Regions from separate parts of the Faecalimonas canis genome, predicted to be linked through region 1. Evidence: a T-box and tRNA genes for the amino acid it is inferred to sense, from the RefSeq annotation. Region 1 holds a T-box; the other holds one or more tRNA genes.

What was found. A T-box is a leader RNA that pairs with one kind of tRNA and senses whether it is charged. The one in region 1 lies ahead of tyrS (tyrosine--tRNA ligase), so its partner is inferred to be a tRNA-Tyr.
Region 2: it encodes a tRNA-Tyr, which carries the amino acid that the T-box ahead of tyrS (tyrosine--tRNA ligase) is inferred to sense. The anticodon was not compared.

The regions. Positions count from the first base shown of each region.
Region 1 covers NZ_BAAHSI010000007.1:83-15,782, reverse strand. Annotated here, with positions in the region: gene ACYPXO_RS01980 (hypothetical protein) at 136-360, opposite strand; gene ACYPXO_RS01975 (IS1/IS1595 family N-terminal zinc-binding domain-containing protein) at 490-2,097, opposite strand; gene ACYPXO_RS01970 (DUF4367 domain-containing protein) at 2,567-3,250, opposite strand; gene ACYPXO_RS01965 (RNA polymerase sigma factor) at 3,243-3,821, opposite strand; gene ACYPXO_RS01960 (peptidylprolyl isomerase) at 3,837-4,355, opposite strand; gene ACYPXO_RS01955 (DMT family transporter) at 4,498-5,430, shown strand; gene ACYPXO_RS01950 (energy-coupling factor transporter ATPase) at 5,483-6,334, shown strand; gene ACYPXO_RS01945 (energy-coupling factor transporter ATPase) at 6,319-7,161, shown strand; gene ACYPXO_RS01940 (energy-coupling factor transporter transmembrane component T family protein) at 7,158-7,982, shown strand; gene truA (tRNA pseudouridine(38-40) synthase TruA) at 8,067-8,804, shown strand; gene ACYPXO_RS01930 (reverse transcriptase family protein) at 9,036-9,995, shown strand; gene ACYPXO_RS01925 (DNA topoisomerase III) at 10,006-12,114, shown strand; gene nagB (glucosamine-6-phosphate deaminase) at 12,265-12,996, shown strand; gene nagA (N-acetylglucosamine-6-phosphate deacetylase) at 13,008-14,114, shown strand; T-box leader at 14,170-14,415, shown strand; gene tyrS (tyrosine--tRNA ligase) at 14,494-15,700, shown strand, end outside.
Region 2 covers NZ_BAAHSI010000006.1:2,303-18,002, forward strand. Annotated here, with positions in the region: gene ACYPXO_RS01800 (DUF5711 family protein) at 1-354, opposite strand, end outside; gene ACYPXO_RS01805 (LysM peptidoglycan-binding domain-containing protein) at 408-1,397, opposite strand; gene ACYPXO_RS01810 (HD domain-containing protein) at 1,521-2,033, opposite strand; gene ACYPXO_RS01815 (transketolase family protein) at 2,089-3,027, opposite strand; gene ACYPXO_RS01820 (transketolase) at 3,015-3,851, opposite strand; gene recR (recombination mediator RecR) at 3,932-4,528, opposite strand; gene ACYPXO_RS01830 (YbaB/EbfC family nucleoid-associated protein) at 4,545-4,889, opposite strand; gene dnaX (DNA polymerase III subunit gamma/tau) at 4,903-6,453, opposite strand; gene ACYPXO_RS01840 (methionyl aminopeptidase) at 6,617-7,480, shown strand; gene ACYPXO_RS01845 (hypothetical protein) at 7,531-7,782, opposite strand; gene ACYPXO_RS01850 (hypothetical protein) at 7,818-8,264, opposite strand; gene ACYPXO_RS01855 (hypothetical protein) at 8,626-9,024, opposite strand; tRNA gene ACYPXO_RS01860 (tRNA-Gly) at 9,105-9,175, opposite strand; tRNA gene ACYPXO_RS01865 (tRNA-Phe) at 9,197-9,269, opposite strand; gene ACYPXO_RS01870 (FprA family A-type flavoprotein) at 9,420-10,583, opposite strand; tRNA gene ACYPXO_RS01875 (tRNA-Leu) at 10,763-10,849, opposite strand; tRNA gene ACYPXO_RS01880 (tRNA-Tyr) at 10,873-10,954, opposite strand; gene ACYPXO_RS01885 (glycoside hydrolase family 13 protein) at 11,054-13,096, opposite strand; gene ftsH (ATP-dependent zinc metalloprotease FtsH) at 13,112-14,950, opposite strand; gene hpt (hypoxanthine phosphoribosyltransferase) at 14,968-15,495, opposite strand; gene tilS (tRNA lysidine(34) synthetase TilS) at 15,479-15,700, opposite strand, start outside.

The DNA.
Region 1 (15,700 bases):
AGCACTTTATAAGATTTTCGCCATTGTGAAACCAAAACAAGAATAACTTCAGTGTGTTTGACTTCTATTTTTCCTTTTGCCACGAAAAAAGCAGGGTCCGAAAACCCTGCTTCTATTCGACAAATTAAAACTTGATTACTTATCTTTTGAGGTTATTTCATTGAAACATATAACTGCTCCCAGAACAAATAAGACAACGCATACAATAAGAGGGACTATCAATTCCAATCCCAGCAAACTACCTAAAATGCCAGTTATCCCCATATAGTCCCATTTATGCGGTGCTGCAAAGCATAAGATAATAATCGCACCAAGAAATCCTAATATCTGCCATGCTACTCCCAATATCATTTTTTTCATACAATCACACTCCTTTGTCAAATTCAAGTTTGTCTAATACTTATTATATTCGGAGTGTAGGGGAAAATCAATTCCCCTGTACTCCTTATTTACACTATCAATATAGACGGAAAAAGAACAATCTTACAATCAAGATGCTTTCTTCGGTCTACCACGCTTCCTTTTCTCAGGAAGTTTGTTAAATGCGTTCTTCATATCTTCAACAGAGCCATATCGCTCAATCGCAATCTCGTTGAAGATGATATCGTCAGCCTCTGGCAGGTCCGACAACCGACGAATACGGTCTGCCTTGGTTTCTTTTCTGTCGTATACTCCGTATAGTTTGGCAAGCTCGTTAAGCCTTGTAGTGCCGATACTGCGGAAGAACTTGCTGTGATTGAAGATAATGTCGGTGCTTTCACCTTCATAAGCGTTGCCATCACCAGCGTGGGCTTTAGGTTCCACAATCACGCTTCGTGCTGACTTCATACGCTTTCTTGCCTCTGTAATCGTTCTCTTGGAAGGGCGAGGCAGTCTGTTAATGCTCTGACCACTAATGTCTGCAAGGGTGGGAGACCACTTTTTCTTGATGGTGTATTCAACCATCTCAGCAAGGACATTACCTGCATCCTTCTTATTGAAGGAGCGAATGTGGTTCTTGCTCTTGTAGTTCTTGATATACACGAAAGAGCCGATATAAGCTGCCACATACTCACTGGAGATGCCTTGAACGGCATTCAGGAGCCTTTGGATGTCGCTGTGGAAGCTGTTTACACCATTGACCGTCAAACCGAACTTGTTCTTAATCTGGGTCAGTTCGTGGAACGAGAGGTCTCTGCCAGAGTTCTCAACATAGGGGTAAATTTTCTCCTTATAGAGTTGCTGGTTGATACCCTCGTTCTTGTCGTACTCCTCTTGTGTTAAAGTATGATAGACATCATCTGCATCCACATAACCACGAGCCTTACGAACCTGTAAATACTTGGACGGAACCACATAATGTTTAAAACTGTGCTTCTTGCTAAACTCGGAATATGCACCGTAGTTGTCGGAACATAGATAGCTGACATTTATGAGATTGCTTCTCAGTTCACGGTCAAGGATGTCGCAATCCATAGGACCCAAGCAGACACATTTAGCCCAATAGTGACCGTGTTCATCTACGGCACAGAGGACATTGACGAACTCAGGACCGAAGATGCCACACTCGGAGCGGTAATTGTGCTTTCTTGCTCGTCTGCTCTGTGTGGGGTCAAGGTAGGACACCAGAGAGCGAGAACCCTTCTGAGCCTCACGGACATACTTTTCATCTACCTGAACGATGCCAGATAAATGAGGCATAGGCATATCAGCCAAGGTGTGTCTGATTTTCTGCATCAGGAGCCAAGCAACGCTGGTGCTCTGAGTAGTGCTTTTGGTGTTCTCGGACATATAGACGGTAGTATCGCCATTCAGAACCGCATGGACAGCATTGATAACTTCATCAACGGAATAGGAACTGCCTTCAAAGATAGTATTTGTGACGATTGAGTATCCTTTGCCACAATCCTTGCACTTATATCGGGTGATACCGCTATCGTTTGTGCCGTTTTTAACCTTCTTCGGGGATAAACATTTAGGACATCTGATGGTGATGTTATGCTCAATGAAAAAGTCTTCTACTGTGCGGCTTTTCGCCACTCCAAGAGCTTTCGAAGATGCGGATTTAGACCTGAGATATTCAATAATCTGCTGTTCGTTCATTTTCTCAATTTCCATAAAAATACCTCAAAAGTTAAGAAAATAATTCTTATTTGTATATATTATAGCAATTTTTATCGAAAAGCTCAAGCATTTTACCCATATATTGTATCAAAAAGCACAAAATTTACAATTTATACATTATTTAGGGGGGAAATATAGCATCTCCCTGATTTAGAAAAAGTCGAAAAATTTTAGATTTAGAAAAAAATGCTAATAATCAATCCGAGCATAAGTATTCCGGCAGCAATTTTTTGCTTGGAAGAAACTGTAAAATTTTTAGGCATCAACCAAATCAAAACAATACTGTAAACGCAATAGACGAAATTAAGTGCGAAAAATACACTGCTGTAGTTGTACTCAATCTCGGCAGGCAGGAAAAGGGCTTTACACCAAGACAGTATACACATAATTTCCCAAATGAATACTAAAGGTTTGTAAGTTTTTAGAGATAGTTTCATAAAATGCCTCCTTTATTACAAGTGATTTATTCTTTTTGTAGACTTTGTATCATTTTAATTAATTCTTCTGCGTTTATTTTTCCACCTACATAGAAAATATAATTATCAGTAATATAAATAAGAGAATATACTCCGTGTTCATCAGAAAGTAAATAACCGGGAAAACCACCAATATCTAATGTTTTGGCTGGTACTCCATCAGAGGTGATTGAATTAGGAGAATTTTCCCATTGCTCTGGAAGGGATTGGGTGTAGTGTAAGGTATCCCCGTTTTCATTTACGAAAGATAGAATGTATTCCTGTGTTTGTTTAGTATATGTTTTTTCTATCTGTGTGTACCCTTCCGGAATATAAGTCGGTTTCACTTTCACAAACTCTTTTTCCTTATGATTTTCGGGAACGTCCAATGATACATCTGTATGGTCATCAAATAACTGTTCAAAATATTTCCCAATGCGTTCCCGAACATCAGGGTTGGCGAGAACGGTCATTCCGCTAAAAAGAAGAATGAGGACAGCCACAAGCAGATAACGGAATTTCAGACGTTTGCGGTATCTGACAGGAGATTTTGACTGTAATAATGGTTGCATTTTCTCCTCAAACGCAGGGGAAAAAGTATGAATATCTTTGTCCGAAAAATCAGTTACTTCCTTTTGGTAATCTTTTTCAACAGCAATTTTTACGGCATCTTTTAATAATTTATCATTCACTTTGAATCCCCCTTTTTAATAATTCCTCTTTCAACATTGCCTTTGCCCGCTGGGAGATTTTGCGAACGTGGGCAGGTGTTTTATCGATAAATTTAGCGATTTCCTCACCGGAAAGTGCATTGTAGTATTGCAAGTATAAAACTTCCTTATAAGGAAAGGGTAAGCTGCAAATTAATTCTGCAAGAATTTCTGCGACTTCTCGTTTCTCCGTTACCTCTTCCGGTGTAAAGTTCATTTCCACCTCAGTCCAGTCCTCATAGGAGGAGGTTTCATGGTGTTTTTTCTTCTGATAAAGTGTAAATGATTTGTTCTTTACAATAGTAACAATGTAGTTCCATGTTTTGTGACAGGAAATATCATTTATTTTTTCAAAATTTTCAATAATCGTCTTGAACGACTCGTGGACAATGTCCTCTGCATCATTTTCATTATGTAGAATCTTAAAGGCGACAGCATACATTTTATCTCTGTAGAGGAAATATAACTGTTCAAATTTTAGTTTTTCCTCCGGTGTTTCAAGCATTTCTAAGTAAACAAGCATAGTATCTCCAATTTCTAAAAAAGGCGGCAAACTTGCCGCCTTATATTACATTTTATTCGGTTCAGGATAATTTTCTCCGAATGTTTCTACAGTTACTGTTTTCATTCGCTGTGTTTCTAATGGTCTATCATTGTAATCTGTTGCTGTTTCCGCAATTTTATTTACAATATCCATTCCTTCTGTCACTTTACCGAATGCTGCGTAAGAGCCGTCTAAGTGAGGAGAAGTTTCGTGCATGATAAAGAATTGTGAACCTGCAGAATCAGGGTGCATTGCACGAGCCATAGAAAGTACGCCCGGTTCATGTTTTAAATGATTTGTAAATCCGTTCTGATTAAATTCTCCCTTAATTGTGTATCCAGGACCACCCATTCCTGTTCCGTCAGGACAACCGCCCTGAATCATAAAACCGCGAATAACACGGTGGAAAATTAATCCGTCATAATATCCGGAATTTACAAGAGATACAAAGTTATTTACTGTATTTGGAGCAATTTCAGGATATAATTCTGCTTTAATTATATCTCCGTTCTCCATTTCAAATGTTACGATTGGATTTGCCATTTGATTACTTCCTTTCTTCTGAAAAAATAATGTTATATCCTATTGTAATGTGGGAGAAATATTTTGTCAACGCACGGTTTTTACTTTACGAATGGGAGAAACTTCGTTACAATAGAGAAATGAAAAAATGGAGTGTGAGAAAATGGAAAAAACAATGAGAAAGACAAGTGTCGTTGCGATTTTGGCACTTATTTGCTGTGCACTTTGGGGAAGTGCATTTCCGGCAGTAAAGATAGGGTATGAATTATTTGAAATTAAGACGGTGGGAAGTCAGATTTTATTTGCAGGATACAGATTTTTGTTAGCAGGTGTTTTAACGCTTTTGCTGGCGTGTGTATATGAGAAACGTTTTGTCTGTTTGAAGAAATCATCTGTTCCTTATGTATTTGCACAGGGAATGCTGCAGACAACGATACAATATCTTTTCTTTTATATAGGAATGGCAAATACATCGGGCGCAAAAGGCTCTGTTATCAATGCATCAAACGGCTTTATTGCGATTATTGTTGCGTCAATGCTTATTCCGGCAGAGAAAATGACTTGGAGAAAGGCACTCGGTTGTATTGTAGGATTTGCCGGGGTTATTTTTATTAATTTGTCGCCGGGAGCGTGGGGAAGTGGGTTTTCTCTTCAGGGAGAAGGAATGGTTATGCTTTGTTCTATTGCTTACGGTACAAGTTCGGTGACATTGAAATTGATTTCACATAGGGAAAAACCGATGACCTTAACGGCATATCAACTGTTATTTGGCGGGGCGGTATTGACGTTTATCGGTATGTTTGCAGGTGGAAACATTACAAACTTTACTGTAAAATCTACTTTATTATTATTTTATATGGCGTTGCTTTCTACGGTTGCATTTAGTTTGTGGACAGTATTATTGAAATATAATCCGGTTGGCAAAGTTGCAATTTTTGGATTTAGTATTCCAATTTTTGGTGTGTTGTTGTCAGGTATTTTCTTAGGGGAAGAAATTTTTTCCGTAAAGAATATAATTGCATTGCTGTGCGTATGTGCGGGAATTATAATTGTAAATCGTGAAGGGAGAAGGAAAGAGCAGGTTGTTGCAAATTAAAGTGAGATGAAGTACAATAACACACAGTGACAAGACGAAAAGAGGTTTGCGTATGAGTATGATAAAAACAGAACACCTTGTGTTTGAATATGATAAATTAGATGAGATGGGAAATGTTGTGGGAAAACACCGTGCCATTGACGGCGTGAACTTAAATATAGAAGAGGGACAGTTTATTGCGATTTTGGGACACAACGGCTCGGGGAAATCTACATTGGCAAAACATATTAATGCCATTTTGACATCTACAGAAGGAACAATGTGGGTTGACGGAAAGGATACAAAGGATTTAGAAAAACTTTGGGAAATTAGACAATCGGCAGGAATGGTATTTCAAAATCCGGATAATCAGATTATCGGAACGGTTGTGGAAGAAGATGTGGGATTTGGACCTGAAAATTTGGGAGTTCCTACAGAGGAAATATGGCAACGTGTGGATAAGAGTCTTCATGCAGTCGGTATGACAGAGTATCGTCATCATTCACCGAATAAATTGTCAGGTGGACAAAAACAACGTGTTGCAATCGCAGGCGTAATTGCCATGTGTCCGAAATGTATCGTACTGGACGAACCTACGGCTATGCTTGACCCAATCGGAAGAAAGGAAGTTTTGCATACAGTAGAGGAACTTCGTAAAAGAGAAAAGGTGACTGTCATTCTCATTACGCATTATATGGAAGAAGTTATCGGGGCGGACAGAGTGTTTGTTATGGAGCAGGGACGCATTGTCATGGATGGGACGCCGAGAGAAATATTTTCACAGGTAGACGAGTTGAAAAAATATAGGTTAGATGTTCCTCAAGTAACTATGTTGGCACATGAATTAAGAAAAAAAGGAGTAAAACTTCCGAAGGATATTCTTAAGACAGAAGAGTTAGTGGAGGCATTATGTCAATTAAATTAGAGCATATCAATTATATATACGGAGAGGGAACGGCGTATCGCAAACAGGCGTTAAAGGACGTTTCGCTGGAAATTCCTCACGGACAGTTTGTGGGGGTTATCGGACATACAGGTTCGGGAAAATCTACGTTAATTCAACATTTGAACGGATTAATCAGGGCTACGGACGGAAAATTTTATTTTAATGGCGAGGATGTATATGCAGATGGATATTCTATGAGAAATCTTAGAAATGAAGTCGGACTTGTTTTCCAATATCCTGAACATCAGTTATTTGAAGTGGATGTGTTGACTGATGTTTGTTTTGGACCGAAAAATCAGGGACTTTCAAAGGAAGAGTGTGAAAAGCGGGCGAAAGAAGCATTGGAGGCGGTAGGATTTCCGGAAAAATATTATGGGCAATCGCCGTTTGATTTATCAGGAGGACAGAAAAGACGAGTGGCAATCGCAGGTGTTTTGGCGATGCACCCAAAAGTTCTTGTTTTAGATGAACCAACCGCGGGACTTGATCCAAAAGGAAGAGATGAGATTTTAGATCAGATTGCACAATTACATCGTCAAGGTGATATGACGGTAGTTCTCGTATCTCATAGTATGGAAGACATCGCAAAATATGTGGAGAGGCTTATCGTTATGAATAAAGGTGAAAAAATGTTTGACGGAACACCAAAAGAAGTATTTTCCCACTATAAAGAATTGGAACAGATAGGCTTATCAGCGCCTCAGGTCACTTATGTGATGAATGCGTTAAAAGATAAAGGTTTTGAGGTAAGCACAGAGGTAACGACAATTGAGGAAGCGGTAGAGGAGATAATGAAAGCATTATGATTAGAGATATAACAATAGGACAATATTATCCGACGAACAGCATTGTACATAGACTCGACCCAAGAGTAAAAATCATGTGTACGCTATTTTACCTCATTTCACTTTTCCTATTTAAAAGTGTGTTAGGATATGTACTTTGCACGGTATTTTTGTTTACGGTAATAAAATTATCGAAAGTACCGTTTAAATTTATTACAAAAGGTCTTAAACCCATCGTGATTTTATTAATGATTACGGTTTTATTCAATCTGTTTTTGACAAATCAGGGAGAGGTTCTTGTATCTTTTTGGATTTTAAAAATTACGGATGAAGGACTTCGCACAGCGGTATATATGGCGATACGTCTTATTTATCTTATTGTCGGTTCATCATTGATGACACTGACAACAACACCAAATGAATTGACGGACGGAATTGAGCGGCTGCTGAAACCATTTAACAAAATCAAAGTGCCGGTACATGAAATCGCTATGATGATGTCCATTGCACTCCGTTTTATTCCGATTTTACTTGAAGAAACAGACAAAATTATGAAAGCACAGATTGCAAGGGGAGCGGATTTGGAAAACGGAAACATTATTCAGAAGGCAAAAAATATGATTCCGATACTCGTTCCACTGTTTGTATCAGCATTTCGCAGGGCAAATGATCTGGCAATGGCAATGGAGGCAAGGTGTTATCAGGGTGGAGAAGGAAGAACAAAAATGAAACCGCTTGTATATAAAAAAAGAGATTACATTACTTATGCGGTAACAATACTATATATAGTTGTTATGGTTCTGGTAGGACGCTATATCTCCTTCCGGGTGTGGATATTTTAGTTAATTGGGGACGTAGTAAAATTGAGTTTTGCTACGTCCCCAATTAAGAAATACCCCGTCCCTTTTTTAGAATAGAGGTAAAATATGAAAAGAGTGAAGTTGACGATTGCCTATGACGGCACGAATTATTGTGGCTGGCAAATTCAGCCAAATGGGATTACAATAGAAGAAGTAATAAATAAAGCCTTAAGTAAACTGACCGGTGAAAATGTTGTGGTGATTGGGGCGAGCCGAACAGATTCCGGTGTACACGCCATGGGAAATGTAGCAGTGTTTGATACGGAAACGACGATTCCGGCGGATAGGATAGCAATGGCGGTGAACCGTATTTTGCCCGAAGACATTGTAGTAGTAAAATCAGAAGAGGTAGTTTCGGATTTTCATCCGAGATATTGTAATTGTGAAAAGACATATGAGTATCATATTGTCAATACGAGAATTCCAATTCCGACAAAGCGTTTAACAAATTATTTTGTTTCATATGAACTAGATATAGATAAGATGCGAGAAGGTGCAGCGTATCTGGTAGGTGAACATGATTTTGCCAGTTTCTGTAATATTAAGACAGATGTGGATAGTACGGTTCGCACAGTGAAAGAATTAGAGATTTTGAAAAATGGTGATGAGATTACCATTCGGATCAGTGGGAATGGTTTTCTTTATAACATGGTTCGTATTATTGTTGGAACACTTATTAGAGTGGGAAGAGGATTTTATCAGCCGGAACAGGTCAAAGAAATTTTGGAGGCGAAAAACAGAAAGGCAGCAGGGGTAACAGCACCGCCTCACGCATTGATGTTAATGGAAATCAGATATAATTAGGAAATTAAGCAGAAACAATAGCAGAACTGAAAGGATGAAATCCGTTTCAGCAGGGGAGCGAGTCGCTGTCCGGTATGGAAAAGAGAAACATGAAACGGGAAGATGCTGCGAAGTACTATTGCACACATCCGTGTGCATCGGTCGACTTTGCGACCCTCGGTACATCTTCGCACTTCCGGTATCGATGTATTGTATTGTTTCTGCTTTTTTTATAGGAAGAAGGGGTACAGAGTGTGGAGATATTGCACAGATGAAGAGGCGATTCGTTCTTTTCATCTGACAGATGGTCTTCAGTGTAAAGAAGGAAAAGAGATACAGACATTATTTGCAGTCAGCAATCATGCGGAAGTTCATTATCATACAGCCTATATTCCGAAGAAAAAAGGAGGTAGGCGAAAACTCCTTGTTCCTGATGCACTTCTTGGAAGGATACAGAAAAATATTTTGCAGAATGTTTTGGCGGAGAGAAAGGTATCGCCCTATGCAAAAGCCTATATAAAAGGTATGGGGATAGTGGAAAATGCTCTTCCGCACAGTCACGCAGAGATTCTTTTGAAATTAGATATAGAAGACTTTTTTGAGAATATTACATATCTTATGGTTTACCAAAAAGCATTTCCAGAAAAATATTTTCCGGCGTCCATACGGACAATGCTGGCACATCTTTGTTGTTATAACGATTATCTTCCGCAGGGAGCAGTTACTTCGCCGATGATTTCTAATCTGGTTATGTATTCTTTTGATGAATATATAGGAAAATGGTGTGGGGAGCGGAAAATTGCCTATACAAGATACAGTGATGACATGACATTCTCGGGAGATTTTGAAGTGAAAGAAGTTAAACATAAGGTGAGAAGTTTTTTGGGAAAGATGGGATTTTTGCTTAATGAAGAAAAAACAAGAGTGCTGAAACAATATCAAAGACAGACGGTTACGGGGATTGTAGTAAATGAAGGTACAAATATTTCTAAATCGTATAAAAGGTCAATTCGGCAGGAAATATATTACTGTGAAAAATATGGAGTGAAAGGCCACTTGCAGAGAAGAAATCTTTCTGAGAAAGAAGAAGTTCTTTATTTAAAGCAATTGCTTGGAAAGGTGAACTATGTGCTGCAAATCAATCCTGATGACAAAAATTTTCAGGAAGCAAAAAAGAAAATGAAAGAGATGTTACTAAAAATTAAAGGATAGGAAAAAAGAAATGAAATCATTAGTTATTGCAGAAAAGCCATCAGTAGCAAGAGATATTGCGAGAGTTTTACATTGTAAAAAGAATATTTCGGGCGCAATTGAAGGCGAAAAATATATTGTGACTTGGGCGCTGGGACATTTGGTAACCCTTGCAGATCCGGAAGGATATGATAAGAAGTTTAAAGAGTGGAAAATGGATGTTCTTCCGATGATGCCGAAGAAAATGGAACTGGTTGTTATTAAAAAAACGGCAAAGCAGTATAATGCGGTGAAAACTCAGTTGTTCAGAAAAGATGTGGATAAGATTATCATTGCCACAGATGCGGGAAGAGAAGGTGAACTTGTTGCGAGATGGATTTTAGCGAAAGCGAACTGCCATAAACCAATTCAACGTCTATGGATTTCCTCTGTAACAGATAGAGCAATTCAAGACGGATTTGCACACCTCTCAGATGGAAGAAAATATAATGATTTATATATGGCGGCAGTTTCCCGTGCAGAAGCGGATTGGCTTGTGGGTATTAATGCTACCCGTGCATTGACTTGTAAATATAATGCCCAACTTTCATGTGGGCGTGTACAAACGCCGACTCTTGCGATGATTGCCAAGAGGGAAGAGGAAATCAAAACATTTAAACCGCAGGCGTATTACGGGTTGGCAGTTCAGGCAGGGAAAATTAAATGGACATGGCAGGATACAAAATCGGGAAGTTACCGTACATTTTCTAAAGAAAGAATAGAAGAATTGGAAAATGCGGTGAAAAGCGGACGACTTCAAGTGGAAAAGGTAGAAAAAGCAGCGAAGAAATCATTTGCACCGGGACTATATGATTTGACGGAATTACAGAGAGATGCAAACAAACGATTTGGATTTTCGGCAAAGGAAACGCTGAACATTATGCAAAGACTTTATGAAAACCACAAGGTTTTGACGTATCCGCGAACAGATTCAAAATATATAGGAGCGGATATTGTGGATACGATTAAAGACAGACTTCGTGCCTGTGGTGTCGGACCATATAAAAAACTTGCGGGAAGTCTTTTGATGAAACCGCTTCAGACGAATAAATCTTTTGTCGATGATAAAAAAGTGAGCGACCATCACGCGATTATTCCGACAGAACAGTATGTACAGTTAGAGCATATGACGAACGAAGAAAGAAAAATTTATGATTTAGTTGTGAGAAGATTTTTGAGCGTTCTCTATCCGCCGTTTATTTATGAGCAGACAACGCTAAAAGGAAAAGTGGACAAAGAAACATTTGTGGCAAAAGGAAAGACAATTCAGCAAGTTGGCTGGAAGGCAGTATATGAGTATGAGGAAGAGAAAGAAGAAGATTTAGCGGAACAGTCTTTACCACAGATAGATAAAGAAAATGTATTTACAATCGAAAAGGTATCAACTACGGAAGGAAAGACAAAGCCACCTGCAAGGTTTACCGAAGCAGCGTTATTAGCAGCGATGGAAAAAGGCGGTCTTGGTACAGTGGCTACAAGAGCGGATATTATTGATAAACTTTTCAATACATTTCTTATGGAACTGAAAGGGAAAGAAATCTATCTTACTTCAAAAGGAAAACAGTTGTTATCACTTGTCCCAAAAGAATTAAAAAAACCTGAACTGACAGCGGACTGGGAGAGAAAACTTTCACGTATTGCCGAAGGAAGAATGGCAAAAGAAACTTTTATGACAGAGATTGAAGCGTATACGGAAGATATTGTAGAAGAAATCAAACACGGAGAAGGAAATTTCCGACACGATAATGTGACGACAAAGAAATGTCCGAAATGTAATAAGCCGATGTTGGCAGTAAATGGGAAAAATACAAGAATGCTTGTTTGTCAGGACAGAGAATGCGGACATAAAGAAGTGATTGCAAGACTTTCTAATGCGAGATGCCCGAATTGTCACAAGAAAATGGAAATTATTAAAAAGGGTGACGAGGAGCAGTTCGTATGTGTATGCGGACATAGGGAAAAAATGTCTGCATTTAAAGCGAGAAGAGAAAAAGAGGGAGCAGGAGTCAGCAAAAAGGATGTGCAGCGTTATTTGAAACAGCAGAAAGAAGAGCCGGTCAACACTGCATTTGCAGACGCATTTGCCAAATTAAAGTTATAAGAATACAAAATATATCAGTATAAAATAAAAAAAGATAACGAAATGGTTAAATAATCTACAAAATCTTTATATAACGTGATAATATATAAGAAGTATTATCTGATACTCAATAATGTTATAAGTTAGCATAGTAGAAAGGAAGAAACAGACATGAAAATTTGTAAAGCAAAAGATTATGATGAAATGAGCAGAAAGGCAGCAAATATTATTGGAGCACAGGTTATTATGAAACCAAATTGTGTTCTCGGACTTGCAACAGGTTCTTCACCAATCGGTACATATAAAGAATTAATTAAAAGATATGAAGAAGGAGATCTTGATTTTTCTCAGGTAAAATCAGTAAACCTTGATGAATATAAAGGACTTCCAAGAGATAATGACCAGAGTTATTATTACTTTATGAATGATAATTTCTTCAATCACATTAACATTGACAAAGCAAACACAAATGTACCAAACGGTATGGAACCGGATGCTGAAAAAGAATGTGCACGTTATGAAGAATTAATCGCTTCTCTTGGAGGGGTAGATTTACAGTTATTAGGACTTGGACATAACGGACATATCGGATTTAACGAACCTGCACCACAGTTTGATAAAGTTACACACTGTGTAGATTTACAGGAAAGCACAATTGAAGCAAATAAACGTTTCTTTGCATCAGCAGATGATGTTCCAAGACAGGCATACACAATGGGAATTGGAACAATTATGAGTGCTAAGAAAATCGTTGTTGTAGTGAGCGGTGAGGATAAAGCAGAAATCGTTAAGAAAGCATTTTTCGGACCGGTTACTCCTGAAGTACCTGCATCAATCTTACAGATGCATCCTGATGTAACAATTGTTTGTGATGAAGCAGCATATTCTAAAGTTGCTCAATAGAGGTGAAGACAATGATTATTAAAAATGTACAGGTATTTACGGAAGAAGGAAAATTTGAACCGGGAGAAATTATCATTGAAAACGGTGTTTTTCAGGATGTTGCGTCAAATCAGGACGAAGTGATAGACGGGCAGGGAGGATATGCTATTCCGGGACTCGTTGACGTACATTTTCACGGTGCAGTAGGACACGATTTCTGTGACGGAACAGAGGAAGCAATCCGTGAGATTGCCAAATATGAGGCATCACAGGGAATTACAACAATCGTTCCTGCAACAATGACATTATCTGAAGAAGAATTAATGAGTATTTCTAAGACAGCGGGAGCATATAAAAATGAAGAAGGCGCTGTTCTTGCGGGAATTAACATGGAAGGACCTTTTATTTCACCGGGGAAAAAGGGTGCTCAGGCAGGAACACATATTGTAAAACCTGATGTAGAAATGTTCCATAGATTGCAGGAAGCGGCAAACGGATTGTATCGTCTTGTTGACATTGCACCTGAAGTGGAAGGAGCAATGGAATTTATCGAAGAGTTGAAAGACGAAGTACATATTTCTTTTGCACATACATTAGCAGATTATGATACTGCAAAAAAAGGATATGATTTAGGTGCAGACCATGCGACACATTTATATAACGCGATGCCTGCATTTACACATCGTGCACCGGGAGTTATCGGTGCGGCACATGACAGTAGTCATTGTTTTGTAGAATTGATTACAGACGGTGTTCATATTCATCCATCAGTTGTCAGAACGACATTTGATATGTTTAAAGACAGAGTGGTTTTAATCAGTGACAGTATGCGTGCCACAGGTCTTGAAGACGGTGAATATACGCTTGGCGGTCAGGCAGTAAAGGTAGAAGGAAATGTGGCTACTCTTGTTTCTGACGGTGCTCTGGCAGGTTCTGTTACAAACTTAATGGATTGTGTGAGAGTTGCAGTACAGCAAATGGATATTCCATTAGAAACAGCAGTTGCGGCTGCTACAATTAATCCGGCAAAAAGTGTTGGTTTGGATGACAAATACGGTTCAATCAAAGCGGGAAAAGTCGGTAATGTTGTATTGTTAAACAAAGATTTATCTTTAAAAGAAGTTATTTTAAACGGTTAATAAGGAAACCGCACTTGACAAAATTAAGTGAATACGTTACCATTTCAAATATATAATGAAAGCGAAGAAAAGAAAAAGTAGTAATTGAAAATGCCATACAGAGAGCAGCCGGATGCTGAGAGGCGCATGGACTATCAGTTATGAATACATCTTGGAGCAGTACACCGAATACGAATGTTAGTAGGCTGTAACGGAGTGGCACTCGTTATCGTGCTGAAAGTATTGATAGATACTTGCTGAGGCATTCAATGTGAGTTGAATGTGAATTAAGGTGGTACCGCGAGATATACTCGCCCTTTAGTAATAAGGGGCGAGTTTTTTATTTATATAGAAGTGAAAACCTGTCCCGCATAATATAAAGATTAGAGGAGATAGGAAAATGAAAATTTATGATGAATTGAAAGCAAGAGGATTAATTGCACAGGTAACAGATGAAGAGTTAATCAGTAATTTAATTAATGAAGGAAAAGCAACATTTTACATCGGATTTGACCCTACAGCAGATAGTCTTCATGTAGGACATTTCATGGCGCTTTGCTTAATGAAACGTTTGCAGATGGCAGGTAATAAACCGATTGCTTTGATTGGAGGAGGAACAGGGTATATTGGTGATCCTTCAGGAAGAAGCGATATGCGTTCCATGATGACTCCGGAACAAATTCAGCACAACTGTGACTGCTTCAAAGAACAGATGAGCAAATTCATTGATTTCTCAGAAGGAAAAGCATTGATGGTAAATAACGCAGATTGGTTACTTGGATTAAATTATGTTGATTTACTCCGTGAAGTAGGACCGCATTTTTCTGTAAATCGTATGCTTACTGCTGAGTGTTACAAACAGCGTATGGAAAAAGGATTAAGTTTCCTTGAATTTAACTACATGATTATGCAAGCGTACGATTTCTACGCATTGTACCAGAATTATGGTTGTAATTTACAGTTTGGGGGAGATGACCAGTGGAGTAATATGCTTGCAGGTACAGAATTAATCCGCCGTAAACTTGGTAAAGATGCAAGTGCAATGACAATTACGTTGTTATTAAATTCAGAAGGAAAGAAAATGGGTAAAACACAGTCAGGTGCTGTTTGGTTAGACCCGAATAAGACATCTCCATTTGAATTTTACCAGTACTGGAGAAATGTTGCGGACAACGATGTATTAAAATGTATTCGTATGCTTACATTCCTTCCGTTAGAAGAAATTGATGAAATGGATAAATGGGAAGGAAGCCAGCTAAATAAAGCAAAAGAAATTCTTGCGTTTGAATTGACAAAACTTGTACATGGTGAGGAAGAAGCGATAAAAGCACAAGAAAGTTCAAGAGAACTCTTCACAAGCGGTGCGGCTGCAAATATGCCTACAGCAGAATTAGAGGAAGGAGATTTTGTTGACGGAAATATCGACATTTTAACAATGCTTGTAAAAAGTGGGTTAGTACCATCTAAATCGGAAGCAAGACGTGCGGTGCAGCAGGGCGGTGTTGCCGTAGACGGAGAAAAAGTGGAAGATATTAAGAAAGAATATACACTGGATGATTTAAGCGGAGAAGGTGTTGTCTTAAGAAGAGGAAAGAAAAATTTCCGAA
Region 2 (15,700 bases), on a different contig from region 1:
TACACCCTGTTTTTGTAATACTACCAAATCATTTGCTCCCTTATCAACAATTACCGCTGATTTTCCATTAACACTGACAATCGGATTTTGCATCTGATAAGAAGATTTCCACTGTTCTTTTCCTTTCTTATCTAAAAAAACAACCCCATCTTTACTGTATTTCAAAATTCCGTCCCAAAACTTCACATATTTTTCTCCATTTTCACGTTCCAGAGCCACCGTACTCAAAACACGAACTTTATCATATGTTCTGTGCGTCAGAAAAATATATACCCCGATTCCGACAAAAAGAAGTATGACTACAATAATCGAAAGCCATTTTATCAAAACTTTTTTGCTTTTTTTCCCTTCCATTCAATTTCTCCCCTTTTCGCATTTGTATTTTATGATTATAGCATATTTTTTCTTTATGGCAGTAATAATTTTTGACCGATATAAATCAAGTTCCCGTTTTCTAAGCCGTTCATTTTACTGATCGCCTCGATATGCTGAATATCCCCGTATGCTTTTTTACTGATTTTTTCCAACGTATCTCCTTTTTCCACAATATAAACATTTTCCTTTTGCTCTTCTTTTTTCTCGTCTTTATTTTCTTTCTTTTCTTTTTCCTCTGCCTCTTCTTTCTCTCCAACCGAATTTGAAATAGTTTCTATCGCTTTCTGAACAGATTTCATCCTATCATAATTATTAATCATCGTTACGCCGATAACTAAAATCACCAAAATAAGAAATGTTGCCGCTCCATATGCCCACCTGCTCATTTCTTTTTTCTCCTGTTGCAGCATTTTGTTCTGCACTAAATCGCGAAAACTTTTTGCAGCCCTATCCACAACAATTTCACTGGGTGTAACGCCAATCTTTTTACGGGAGGAAATCATATAATTTTGCATAGACGGATTTTTTTCATAATAAATGTAATGTCCGTTCATCTGCATTAAATCATTAAATTTGGGTGCAAAATACATTTCATCTTTGCAGACAGGATCTTTTAAAATAAAAACCCCCTTATCTTTTTCAAATATTTCCTGATGTACTTTTTTCAAATTCCCATTCATCGCAAATGGAATACCCGGTATTGCCGCAAACCAACCGATAATTTCTCCGTTTTCAAAGAAAGTCTGACACACCTCACAGGCGTTTTTCCATGTTCCTTCACTGACAAAAACACCATTTTCATCCTGTCCAAGTTCCTCCATTTGTATCGCACCGTAAATATATCTGTACTCCAATTCCTCTTCTCTGACAACATCTCCTATCAAAAATGCTCCAACCGGATTTTCCGCCTCTTTTTCACAAAGTTGATTTAGATATGTATCGACATAATCTTCCACATAAATTTTCAGAGAATCACTGACATTTCCTATCTGCTTTACATTTTTAGGGATTTTTCTTTCCATAACTCTTCACCTCATCCGCATATTTTTCTTCATACTAGCATATGAGAAACGCTTATTTTATCGGATATTGTCACCTTACCTCTGAAAAGTTTCGACTTTTTCATACAGAAAAAGACGGGATTTTTATTTTTCCCGCCTTTTCTCTCTTTTTCTTCTTTTACTACTCTCACAAGCGCCACAATATTTGTCGGTTAATGTCGTAATAAATCCTTCTTTTGTCTTTGGAAATCTAAACAAAGTCACCGGCCACATATGAGAATATATAATATCTCTTTCTATTTTATTCAGTTCAAAAAATTTTTCTGCATTTTTCAAAGCAGTGTTTGGGTGTGTCAGCCCATGAAATCTATCTCCTGTTTTTGCCGCATGAGTATGCCAGTCATACAAAAACAAATCATGTAGCATAGCACCTCTTGCTGCCGACCTTGCATCCAAATGAAAAAATCTGCACCACTGGTAATTATAATACGCCACATTCATACAATGTTTATAGCAACTTGTCGTGCCATGATGAGAATAAAGTTTCATACGCAATACTACAGGATGTTCCGCAATATCCTGTACACACTCATAAAAATCATATTTCCACTCTTCTCTCAATTTATATATTTTTTGAACGATATTTTCCCTCTTCATTTTGCCCCCGCTTGTCAAAAATACACCTCAAGTCAAAACTCAAGGTGTATTTCTTCTATACAAATGCTTTTACTTTTTTGTAAATGCTTTCCGCATCTAAACCATATTTTTTAATTAATTCCAACGCCGGACCCGATTCTCCGTATACATCATTAATCCCGATTTTCATTACTTTTGCAGGCGCTTTCTCTGCAACAACATCACAAACCGCACTTCCAAGACCACCGATAATAGAATGCTCTTCTACTGTAACGATTTTGCCTGTTTCGTTTGCTGCTTTCGCAACAATTTCTTCATCCAATGGTTTGATTGTATGAATATTGATAACTCTCACAGAAATTCCGTCTTTTTCTAACATTTCTGCCGCCTCAAGAGATTCCGATACAGGAAGCCCCGTAGCGATAATTGTCACATCTTTACCTTCTTTTAAAGTAATACCTTTTCCTAATTCAAATTTGTATTCTGTATTGTCGTTGATAACAGGAACTGCCAACCTTCCAAAGCGGAGATATACCGGTCCTTCATGTTCATAAGCCGCTTTTACTGCCGCTCTTGCCTCCACATCATCCGAAGGGTTGATAACAACCATTCCCGGAATTGTTCTCATTAAAGCAATATCTTCATTACACTGGTGTGTCGCTCCGTCTTCCCCTACGGAAATTCCGGCATGAGTTGCACCAATTTTTACATTTAATTTCGGATACCCTACAGAGTTACGAATCTGTTCAAAAGCACGTCCTGCTGCAAACATGGCAAATGAACTCGCAAACGGAACCATTCCTGTTGCCGCAAGTCCTGCTGCCACACCAACCATATTACATTCTGCGATACCACAGTCAATATGACGTTCAGGGAAAACATTTTTAAACATTGCTGTTTTTGTTGCTGCCGCTAAATCTGCGTCAAGCACTACGATATCCTCATGTTGTTTCCCTAATTCCACTAAAGCATTGCCATAACTTTCTCTCGTTGCGATTTTCTTTACATCTGACATAATGCTTCACCTACTTTCTCTAAATCTGCCATAGCAACTGCATATTGTTCTTCATTTGGAGCAGCACCATGCCATGAAGCCTGATTTTCCATAAAGGAAACGTCTTTTCCTTTGATTGTTTTTGCAATAATGGCTGTCGGCTGACCTTTTGTTGCTCTCGCTTCTTTGAACGCAGCGTCAAGAGCATCAAAATCATGTCCATCCACATTGATTACATGGAAATTAAATGCTTCAAACTTTTTATCAATCGGATATGGAGAGTTGACTTCATCAATCGAACCATCAATCTGAAGGTTATTGTTATCCACGATAACAACTAAATTATCTAAGTTGTGATGTGCCGCAAGCATTGCCGCTTCCCAAACTTGACCTTCCTGAATTTCTCCGTCACCCAACAGTGTATATACTCTATAATCTTTCTTTCTCAGTTTCCCCGAAATCGCCATACCTACTGCTGCCGAAATACCCTGTCCTAGAGAACCGCTTGACATATCTACTCCCGGAATATGCTTCATATCTGGGTGTCCCTGTAAATATGAACCAACTTTTCTCAATGTAGTTAAATCTTCTACCGGAAAAAATCCTCTATTTGCCAACGCCGCATAGTATCCCGGTGCCGTATGCCCTTTTGATAGCACAAAACGATCCCTGTCATCTTTCTTCGGATCGGCAGGATCAATATTCATCTCTTCAAAAAATAAATATGTGTAAATGTCCGCCGCAGATAACGATCCGCCCGGATGTCCCGACTTAGCATTAAATACCGCCGTCACCGCACCTTTACGAACTTCATTAGCAACTTTCATCAATTCTAATTTGTTCATTAGACTTGCCTCCTGTTTTCTTTCTTTTCTACCCTATTCTATCCTACTTTGCTGTAAGACGCAACTCCTATTCTCCAACGTTATAATTCTGTTCTTCCTTCTAACGCTCTAAGCAATGTCACCTCGTCAATATATTCCAGATCCCCACCAACAGGAACTCCGCTTGCAATTCGGCTTACCTTAATACCTGTAGGTTTAATCAATTTACTTATATACATCGCTGTCGTTTCCCCTTCAAGACTGGAATTTGTCGCAATAATCACTTCGTCCACATCACCTTGTAAACGTTCCATAAGTTCTTTTAATTTAATATCCCCTGGTCCGATTCCAAGCATTGGAGAAATCGCACCGTGAAGTACATGATAAACTCCGCGATATTTTCCGGTTTTTTCATAGGCAACCAAATCTCTCGTTGTTTCCACAACCATAATCGTCTTCTCATCACGACTGCTGTCACTACAAATAGGACATACTTCCCTGTCCGTCAGCGTATAACATTTTGAACAGTAGCGAACATTGTTTCTCGCCTCTACCATGGCATTCGCCATTTGTTCTACCTGTTCTTTCGGCATATGAATAATATGAAATGCCAAACGTTGCGCAGATTTCGCTCCTATTCCGGGAAGTCTTGAAAGTTCCTCTATCAATTTGCTTATCTGACTGCTATAATAATCCATTTCTATTTCCCCTAAATTAGAATGGCATTCCTCCGCCTAATCCGCCTGTAAGTTTTGCCATTGCGGATGAAGATTCCTCATCAACTTTACGAAGTGCTTCATTTGTCGCTGCCATAATTAAATCTTCCAACATTTCTATATCATCCGGATCAACTACTTCTTCCTGTAATTTCACTTTCGTAACCGTTCTTGTTCCTGATACAGTCACCTCTACAGCACCACCACCCGCAGTTGCCGTAAATTCTTTTGATTCCATTTCCTTTGCCTGCTCTTCCATCTGACGCTGCATTTTCTGAGCCTGTTTCATTAAATTCGCCATATTCCCAGGCATTCCTCCCGGAAATCCTCCACGTTTTGCCATATTAAAATCCTCCTTAATCTTCTATTGTAATGTCCATATGCACTACTTGTTCTATATCCACAAAACTTTCCTCAAATCTACGTCCTTCTTCCACTTGACGCACTTCTATCGTAATCGCTTTGCCGATTCTGTTTTCAATCAATTCCGTTAATTCCTGTTTGTGCTGTTCCTGTCTGACAAAATCTGCCGACAATTCATCCGGCAGAATAACAAGTAATTTATCCTCGCCTCCAAGGCTTAATCTTGCATTTTTCAAATATCCTTTTAAAAGCCCCGAAGTTTCATTGACAATTGAACGAAAATTTTTCACAACTTCTTTTACATCTTCCGGAATCGCTTTTTCCAACACCGGTTTCACCATCGGTTCTCTTTTCGTTTCAACTACTTCTCTGACAACCTGTATCTCTCCCGCCTGTTCCACTTTCTCCTCCACGGCACGAATACGGTCAAGCAGTGTATCCTGATTTGTTTCCATAGCAGGTTTGCACAATTTAATCAACGTTACTTCCAATAAAATACGTTTCTGCACTGCATACTTTATTTGATTAGATAAATCCGAAAAAATTCGAATATAGCGAAGAAGCACATCAACTTCTATCATTTCCGCCTCTTCTTGCAACTGCTGCAAGTTCTCTGTAGAAACGTCCAAAACCTCTTCCATATTATCAGAAGTTTTCGCCAAAAGCAGATTTCTCAAATACCATGTAAAGTCATTTACCATTTGTGTCAGTTCGCGTCCCTGCATAACAAGTTCTTCCACACTCTTTAGTACGGCAGAAACATCCCTTCTTAATATCTGACGGAGAAGCCTGCTAAACACATCTGTATCCACTGCCCCCAGCACTTCCAGCACATGATCATAAGTCAACTTCTGTCCCAGATAAAAAGCGATACACTGATCCAAAAGACTGAGTGCATCTCGCATAGAACCATCCGCCATTTTCGCCACATAGCGAATTGCCTTTTCCTCCACATCCACTTTTTCTTCTAACATCAGTTCCCTCAGCCTGTCAGCAATCGTATCAATACTAATTCTTTTAAAATCATATCGCTGACATCTCGACAAAATGGTTATCGGAATTTTATGTGCCTCTGTAGTCGCCAAAATAAAAATAACATATTCCGGCGGTTCTTCCAAGGTCTTTAACAGTGCATTAAACGCTCCTATAGAAAGCATATGCACCTCGTCAATAATATAAACTTTATATTTCCCCTCGGTTGGTCTGTACGCCACTTCTTCACGAATTTCTCGAATATTGTCTACACCATTATTGGACGCCGCATCTATCTCAATCACATTCATGGACGCTCCCGAAGTAATGGCACGACACATTTCACACTCACCACAAGGACTTCCGTCTACCGTATGCTGACAATTCACTGCCTTTGCAAAAATTTTGGCTATTGTCGTCTTACCCGTTCCTCTTGTCCCACAAAAAAGATAGGCGTGACCAATACGATCTGCTTTTATCTGATTTTTCAAAGTCGTCACAATATGATCCTGTCCTTTAACATCATCAAACTCGCTCGGACGAAATTTACGATATAATGCTGTATATGACATATATCCTCTCTCCTTCTATGCTGACGCAAAAATTGTCTGCTTGACACTTCATTATAGCACGAATACAGGAACACAAACAAGATTTTTAATTTCCATTTTGTCCGTGTCATTCTGCAAAAAATGTTCTATAATAGAATAGAATGAAAAAGAAGGAGGATTTAATATGGAGAGAAATGATACCTGCTGGTGTGGCAGTGGTAAAAAATATAAAAAATGCCATATGTTTATTGATGAGAAAATTGCTTTACTGGAAGAACAGGGGCATATCGTGCCGACCCGCGATATATTGAAAACTCCCGAGCAGATTGAAGGAATTAAAAAAAGCGCTGAATTAAATACTGCCGTATTGGACCATGTTGCAAAACATATTCACGCAGGAATGAGTACTGCTGAAATTGATAAACTCGTATATGACTATACAACCGAACACGGCGGAATCCCTGCCCCTCTCGGCTACGAGGGTTTCCCAAAAAGTGTCTGCACATCATTAAATAATGAAATCTGTCACGGAATCCCTGATGAAAATATTATCCTTGAAGAAGGAGATATTATTAATGTAGACGTATCTACAATTTTAAATGGTTATTTTTCTGACGCTTCCAGAATGTTTACTATTGGAAAAATTTCTGAAAGAGCAGAAAAAATCGTTCAAGTTACAGAAGAATGTGTAGAAAGAGGTCTGGCAATGGCAAAACCTTGGGGACATTTAGGCGACATTGCAGATGCAATCAACTCTCACGCACAGGCTAACGGCTATTCCGTTGTAGAGGATATTGGAGGACACGGAATTGGTCTTGAATTTCACGAAGAGCCTTTTGTCAGTTACGTTACACCAAAAGGAAGTGAAATGGTACTCGTTCCGGGCATGATTTTCACTATTGAACCGATGATTAATGAAGGAAGTCCTGATTTCTTTGTCGACGAGGATAATGGTTGGACCGTTTACACGGAAGATGACGGTCTGTCCGCTCAGATTGAATATATGGTATTAATTACTGAAAACGGCGCCGAGGTGCTGACGAAATAAAATTGTGGGGCGTATCGTTTGATACGCCCCACAGTCTATAATAAGAATATTTATAGTAGTTTTCCGGTCTTTATTGTCAACGCTATCTGCAAAATCCACCCAACAAACAATGCAAGAAATGAAATAAACGTTGAAATTTTCCTGTTTTCTTTCCACCCACGAAACTCGTCAAGTATTATCTTTAGCAAGAGAATTAGAAGAAGAATATTAATCGCTATCCAATTACGGACTATACCAATTCCAATAACAATATAGATTATAACATCAATGATATAAGGTAAATATTTTTTTACATTTTTCATAACAATCCACCTCGCTTCTGTATGAAACTTTTGCTTTAATAAGGGACAACTTTCACGCCACTAAGTCCCCAATCATACAGATCTATTCCTTGGATTTTGTGTTCAAAATGTGTCCACTTAAATGTCATTGTCACTTGAAAACCATTATTCCCTATAAATGCGTTTGCAATTCCAATAGCTCCTGCAACTATGGCAACCGTACCAGCACCTCTAGCTATAGTTTTTCCCACTGCTTTCACTGCTGCTTGACCGGCTAATTCCCCTAGTTTTGTCAACGCATTTCCTTTTAATATATCTCCAACTTTACCAATACCAGCCAATTGAGCATTTGTGATTTTAACTTTAACTGTTTTTGTTTCGCCTACTTTATGACCTCCCGTTCCCCCTTGATGAGAAGGGATAGAACGAGTACTGAATTGTTCAAGATAATACGTACTTTCTTCAACAAAAAGAGTAATAATATTTCCGTTTTCATCAACCACATCTAAGTAGTACTCTTTTGACTCATCTGGCGTTTTTTACACCGAACCATCCACTGCTAATGCAAACGGACAAAAGGAAAAACATAAGGCAAAAACCAATAAAAAAGTAACAAGTTTTTTCAAATTCTTTTTCCTAGTAATATCTCCTTTCATTTTACCGTTTTATAAAGTTAGACTTATTTTATATGGTCACCCCAGTAATTGCAAGAAAATATTTTTTATAAATTGTATTCTTTTAAAACAATCCGTATTTTGTTTATATTCTATGAACAAATGCTTATCTTTTCCTTAAGAAGTGTTTCAATTTATCTGATAATAGACAAAATTTAAGGGCATACCAAAATTGATACGCCCATTTTCACTAAAAATATTTCTCAAACTTTTTATATGTTTCTTTTGGAGTCCGATACAGTTCGTCATCTATTTTAATTTTATCCGGATTATAAAAATACAGTGTCTTTAACATGATTTCTTTTTCCACCTCAAACTGTATCTCCATATGATAAATCGAACCCTTAATGCTATCATTGTCCACTTTCTTATATGATATATTTTTCAACTCCTCCAGCAATGTTTCGGAGTCATCCTCACCTAAAACAATATATTCTTGCCCGCGTGTTATTATTTCCTCATCAGCCATTGAGATTTGAACAAGATTATCTTTGTTCACATCTTCTAATGGGCTTACCTCTTTTTTACAGGAAATAGTAGAAAAGGATAATGCCGTTACAAATAACAGAATACTCATTTTCTTAACCATACCGTCAACTCCTTACTCTACAAAACATATCGCTTAGTTGATTATAGTATAGCATATTCTCTATTTTTACACAGCAAAAAAGCGGGTGATGGGAATCGAACCCACGTATCTAGCTTGGAAGGCTAGTGTTCTACCATTGAACTACACCCGCATAATAAATCTTATTCAACTATGCCCAGAGCCGGAATCGAACCAGCGACACGAGGATTTTCAGTCCTCTGCTCTACCGACTGAGCTATCTGGGCTTATGCCATTTGATAACTTATCTCTGACACGTTTAATATCATATCAGATATATAAAATATTGTCAAGAACTTTTTTCATAATTATTCAACTTTTTCATTACTCCACCATAAAGCAAAAGGACATGGTTCACACGCCATGCCCTTATCACTTTACGCCATTAATTCATCTGCCATTTTTTCCATAACTTCCACTGTGTCGTCATTCATCACGGATTTGATTGTCACTACCGTATCGCAGATTGTCATTTCTTTCAACCCTTCAAACACTGCTTTCATCTGTTTTGCCGCTGTCGGCGCCCACGAACCATTTTCCATAAGTGCTACTTTACGTTTCTGGAAATTTTTCGCTCTTAAATGTGCTAAAAAGTCTTCCATACACGGAAATATTCCATTATCATAAGTCGCTGAAGCCACAACCAATTTGTCATATTTGAATGCATCTTCAAGCGCCTCTGACATATCACCTCTCGCCAAATCTATCACATCAATTTTTTTCACACCCTTTTCACAAAGGATTTCCGCCATTTTTTTCGCTGCCGCCGCAGTATTTCCATGAATAGAAGCGTACGCAATCAAAACGCCTTCTTCTTCCGGCTCATAACTGCTCCATGTATTATATTTATCAATATAATATCCTAAATTTTCTTTTAAAATCGGACCATGAAGAGGACAAATCATTTCAATATCCAGTGTTGCCGCTTTCTTTAAAAGCGCCTGTACCTGCATACCATATTTTCCTACAATATTAAAATAATAACGTCTGGCTTCACAAGCCCATTCTTCGTCTACATCTAACGCTCCGAATTTTCCAAATCCATCTGCTGAAAAGAGAATTTTCTCTGACTGTTCATAAGTAACCATAACTTCCGGCCAGTGTACCATTGGAGCCATAAAAAACTGTAATGTATGATTTCCAATATTTAAAGTGTCGCCTTCCTTTACAACAACTTTTCTTCCTTCTAAATCTACATTAAAAAACTGTAGAATCATATTGAATGTTTTTGCGTTTCCAACCACCTGCATATTCGGATATTTTTCAATTAATCTCTGTACATTCGCCGCATGGTCCGGTTCCATATGAGATACAACTAAATAATCTACCGTTCTTCCATTCAAAACTTCTTCCAAATTAGCAAGCCACTCTTCTGTCGCCCTTGCATCTACCGTATCCATAACCGTTACTTTTTCATCAAGAATGACATATGAGTTATAGGAAACTCCATTTGGAATCACATACTGACTTTCAAACAAATCTAACGTCTTATCATCTACACCTATATACTTAACTGTATCTGTGATCTTCATCTCTTTCATCTCTTTCTCCTCAATTATCTTCTCTTTCACTCTATACTACTTCTTACTCTCGGTACATTATACCGCAGTTCTCTACAATTTCCTAGTCTGTTTTTCTAAAAATGCACTTTTACATATACATTCAAAAAGAAAGAGAGAAACCTTTGTATCTCAAAGATTTCTCTCCCGCTTCTTTTTACTGCCGCAGACCGGAATCGAACCGGTACGGGAGTATAAGTCCCGCAGGATTTTAAGTCCTGTGCGTCTGCCTGTTCCGCCACTGCGGCATATATAAATAAGAAATTTGGAATGGATGGAGAAGGATTCGAACCTTCGAAGGCGGTGCCAACAGATTTACAGTCTGCCCCCTTTGGCCACTCGGGAATCCATCCATACATCTCAACAATAATTATTTATACCATATCCCAATAAAAAAAGCAAGAAAAACTTATAATTATTTAAAAATAGGACGCCATAAGACGCCCTATAATTTAAAATTCCATTGTTTTCATTACGAGTGCCGAATGCTTTCCCATATTAACAACAATTTCACCGTTTTTCACAATGATTTCCTCATATTCTGTTGTATAATCATCATCATAAGTGTACATCAATCTTCTCATCCGACTTTGTTCCGGAACGCCGGCACGCCATACCGGAACAACCACTTCCGCACGCTCACTTCTATTATTTATCACGACGACAAACTGCTTTTCATCACTAAATCTGGCATATGCCAAAATATGTTCATCACCGTGTAACAATAAAATCGAACCACTCTTAAATTCTTCATATTTCTTATGGATACGTATCATTTCTTTATGAAAAGAAATCAATGACTTATCCTCAAATCCCCAAGGATACGTTCGTCTGTTATCCGGATCGGTAAATCCACATACCCCTGCTTCATCACCATAATAAACAGTCGGCGCACCAATCCAAGTCATCTGCATTGTGACGGCAATTCTGAAAACAGCCTTACTCACATATTCTTCCGCCGCTTCCGGACCAAGCCGCGCCGCTCGCCCAACCATATGATTTGTTCTCGTCAAAAAACGGGAATGGTCATGATTGGAAAGTTCATTCATCGCAACAAGACTTGACGGTGTAAACATTTTAGACATATGATATTTCATCGTTTCAATAAAATGATCTGCATTTCCCCAAAGTTCATGTCGTTCCTCATCACTGTGCTTTTCCATACCGGTTAAAAACCATGTAATCGGTTCCATAAAAGCATCATAATTCATCACCGTATCCCACTCATCACCCAAAAGCCATTCTCCCGGATCACCATAATGCTCCGCAATAATAACAGCATTCGGGTTTGCTTCTTTAACGGCATTACGGAACTTTTTCCAAAATTCATGATTATACTCGTTACTGTAACCTAAGTCCGCGGCAACATCCAATCTCCAACCATCTACATTGTACGGAGGAGAAACCCATTTTCTTGCAATATTTAATATATATTCTTCCAATTTTGGAGAATCTTCATAATTTAATTTAGGAAGGGTATCGTGTCCCCACCAGCCTTCGTAACGGCTATTATACGGCCAGTCGGAGTCATTATTTGCATCAAAATGAAAAAATTCCCTGTAGGGACTGTCCTTTGAAACATATGCCCCCTTTTCATATCCCTGTTGTCTCTCATAAATATGCTCTCTGTCCAGCCATTTATTAAAAGAACCGCAGTGATTAAATACGCCATCTAAAATCACTTTCATTCCTCGCCGATGAATCTCTTCAACTAACTGAGCAAAAAAGCGATTGCTCGCCTCTAAATTCTCCTTGTCTGTCGTTCTTACCTGATACTTTGTCGCATGAACATTATTTTTAGCACGCTCTCCAATTAAATCTCCGCCGTCTTTTACAATTACCGCATAGTGCGGATCAATATAATCGTAATCCTGTATATCATATTTATGATTAGAAGGAGAAACAAATATCGGATTAAAATAAATAGCCTCAATACCCAAATCCTGAAGATAGTCTAATTTATCCATAACCCCTTTTAAATCTCCGCCGTAAAAATCACGCACATCCATTTCTCTCGGATAACGGTTCCAATCCGTCACCTTTTGGGACGGTTCTCCTATATACAAATATTCTCTTGTTTCCACATCATTTGTTTTATCACCGTTACAAAACCGATCAACAAAAATCTGATACATTACCGCTCCCTTCGCCCAGTCAGGTGTAGAAAATCCCGGTACAACGGCAAAGGAATAAGAATGAATCAGGTCTTTACAAACTCCGTATGTATTATAGTAGCAATAATCATCTTTACTCTTTATCTCAAAATAATAATAAAAAATCTCACTGCCCAATTGTTTTTCAACCGTATAATAATCAAAGTTCCCTTTTGTTCCTGTCTTTGTCATCGGCAATCTTTCTTTTCCGGATACAAGCCATACCTTTTCCACATCATCTTTAGCTGTGCGAAAACGTATAGTAATCCGGCCATTTACCGACGGGTCGGGAGGCCAAACATAACTCCCCGTCCCATCACTAAATAACGCCTGTCTATTCATAGAAGCACTCCTTCTCTAACTCTCAGAAACCGTTTCTTCAAACAACGCCTCAAATTCCTCTCTTGTAATTTTTTCTTTTTCAAGCAGAGCCTCGGCACACGCATGAAGTACAGACTGATATTCCTCAATAATTGATTTCGCTTTCGCATAACATTCATCAATAATACGTTTCACTTCTCTGTCAATCTGACCTGCAACTTCCTCACCGTATCCTCTTGACGTATGTGCAAAATCACGCCCCACAAACACTTCATCACTATCATTATCATAATTAATCAGGCCAAGCGCCTCTGACATACCAAATTTTGTTACCATCGATTTCGCCATGGCTGTCGCCTGCTTAATATCCTGAGATGCCCCCGTTGTAATATCATCAAAAATAATTTCTTCCGCAATTCGTCCACCGAGTGATACCGTAATATCCTGCAGCATCTGTCCTTTTGTATTAAACATTTCATCTTTTTCAGGAAGAGGCATTGTATAACCTGCAGCCCCCGTTCCTGTTGGAATAATAGACACACTGTAAACAGGTCCTACATCCGGAAGAACATGGAATAAAATCGCATGTCCTGCCTCGTGATATGCTGTAATCTTCTTTTCTTTCTCGGAAATAATACGGCTCTTCTTCTCCGCCCCGATACCGACTTTTACAAACGCTTTGCGAATATCATCCTGTTTTACATAAACCCTGTCTTCTTTCGCCGCATTGATTGCCGCTTCATTTAACAGATTTTCCAAATCCGCTCCGGTAAAGCCCGCTGTTGTCTGCGCAATCTGTAATAAATCCACATCATCACCCAGCGGTTTCCCTTTTGCGTGTACACGGAGAATTTCCTCTCTTCCTTTTACATCAGGTCTTCCAACCATAACTTTTCTGTCAAATCGTCCCGGTCTTAAAATCGCCGGATCAAGAATATCTACACGGTTTGTGGCAGACATTACAATAATGCCTTCATTCACACCAAAACCGTCCATCTCAACAAGAAGTTGGTTCAGAGTCTGCTCTCTCTCATCATGACCGCCACCCATTCCTGTTCCACGCTTTCTCGCAACCGCATCAATCTCATCTATAAAAATGATACATGGTGCATTCTTTTTCGCTTCTTCAAACAGATCTCTCACTCGGGAAGCGCCGACACCGACAAACATTTCCACAAAGTCTGAACCGGAAATGGTGAAAAACGGAACACCCGCTTCCCCTGCAACTGCTTTTGCAAGAAGTGTCTTACCCGTTCCCGGAGGGCCTACGAGAAGTACTCCTTTCGGAATCCTTGCTCCGACTTGAATATATTTCTTCGGCTCTTTTAAAAAGTCCACAATTTCTTCCAAGTCTTCTTTTTCTTCCTGAAGTCCCGCTACCTGCGAAAACGTAATCTTTCTATCTTTGTCCGTACTCATTTTTGCACGGCTCTTTCCGAAATTCATCGCTTTCGCACCTGCACCTCCGCTTGCCTGACGATTCATCATCATAAACAGGAATAAAATAAGTCCTACGGATACAAGCGTTGAAAATCCTGTCGTTACAAACCAACTGTCCTTCGGAACATCATTTACATAATAGTCTACTTTTTCTTTTTCCAAGAACTTTTCAACTTCTTTTACATCCGATACATTAAACGTTTCTTTCCTGTCATCTTTTAAAACCGCTTCCACTTGCCCGGTTGGAATTGCTTTATTTTGCTTAATTGTAACGGTTTTCACATCATCTTCCCGAACAGCAGACTTAAATTCACTGTAGGTATAGGCTGTTTCGCCCTGCGGAGTATCGTTCAATAACCACCACATTCCTAAAAACATCACAATTAAGAAGATGAAGGGAAAACCACTTACACCTCTGCTTTTACCATTATTCAATTTCCTAATACCCCTTTCTACTCGACACCTTCCACTACGCCGATGTATGGTAGATTTCTATATTTCTGTGCATAATCAAGTCCATATCCAACTACAAATTCATCCGGAATTTCAAATCCCACATAGTCTACTTTTACATCTCTTACACGACGATCCGGTTTGTCAAGCAATGTACATAATCCCATACTCTTTGGTCCTCTCTTCTTGAGAATCTCCAACAAGTATGACAATGTTCTTCCTGAATCAATAATATCTTCCACAACAATAACATCTTTTCCTTCCAATGTTTCGTCCAAATCTTTTGCGATTTTCACTACTCCGCTTGAAGATGTTCCGTCACCATAACTGCTTACGCTCATAAAGTCCATAGATACAGGAACTGTAATTCTCTTAGCCAGTTCGCACATGAAAAATACTCCGCCTTTTAATACACAGATTAAATGTACCTCTTTTCCGGCATAATCTTCACTGATTTTCTTTCCTAACGCTTCAATTCTCTCATTTACTTCTTCTTCTGAAATTAACACTTTAATCTTTTCTGCCATTATCTTCTTCTCCTTTGTCTATTGTGATTTTCAATATATGTTTTGTATTCTTACCTATTTGATACGCACATCCTTTTCTATATCCGAAAATCCATAAAATATGATTTCCATCCGCCAGAAGAAGAATGTTATCCCTCTCCTCTTTCGGAATCTTCTCATTGATAAAATAGGATTTTAATTTCTGCCTTGTTCCCTTTTCATTAAT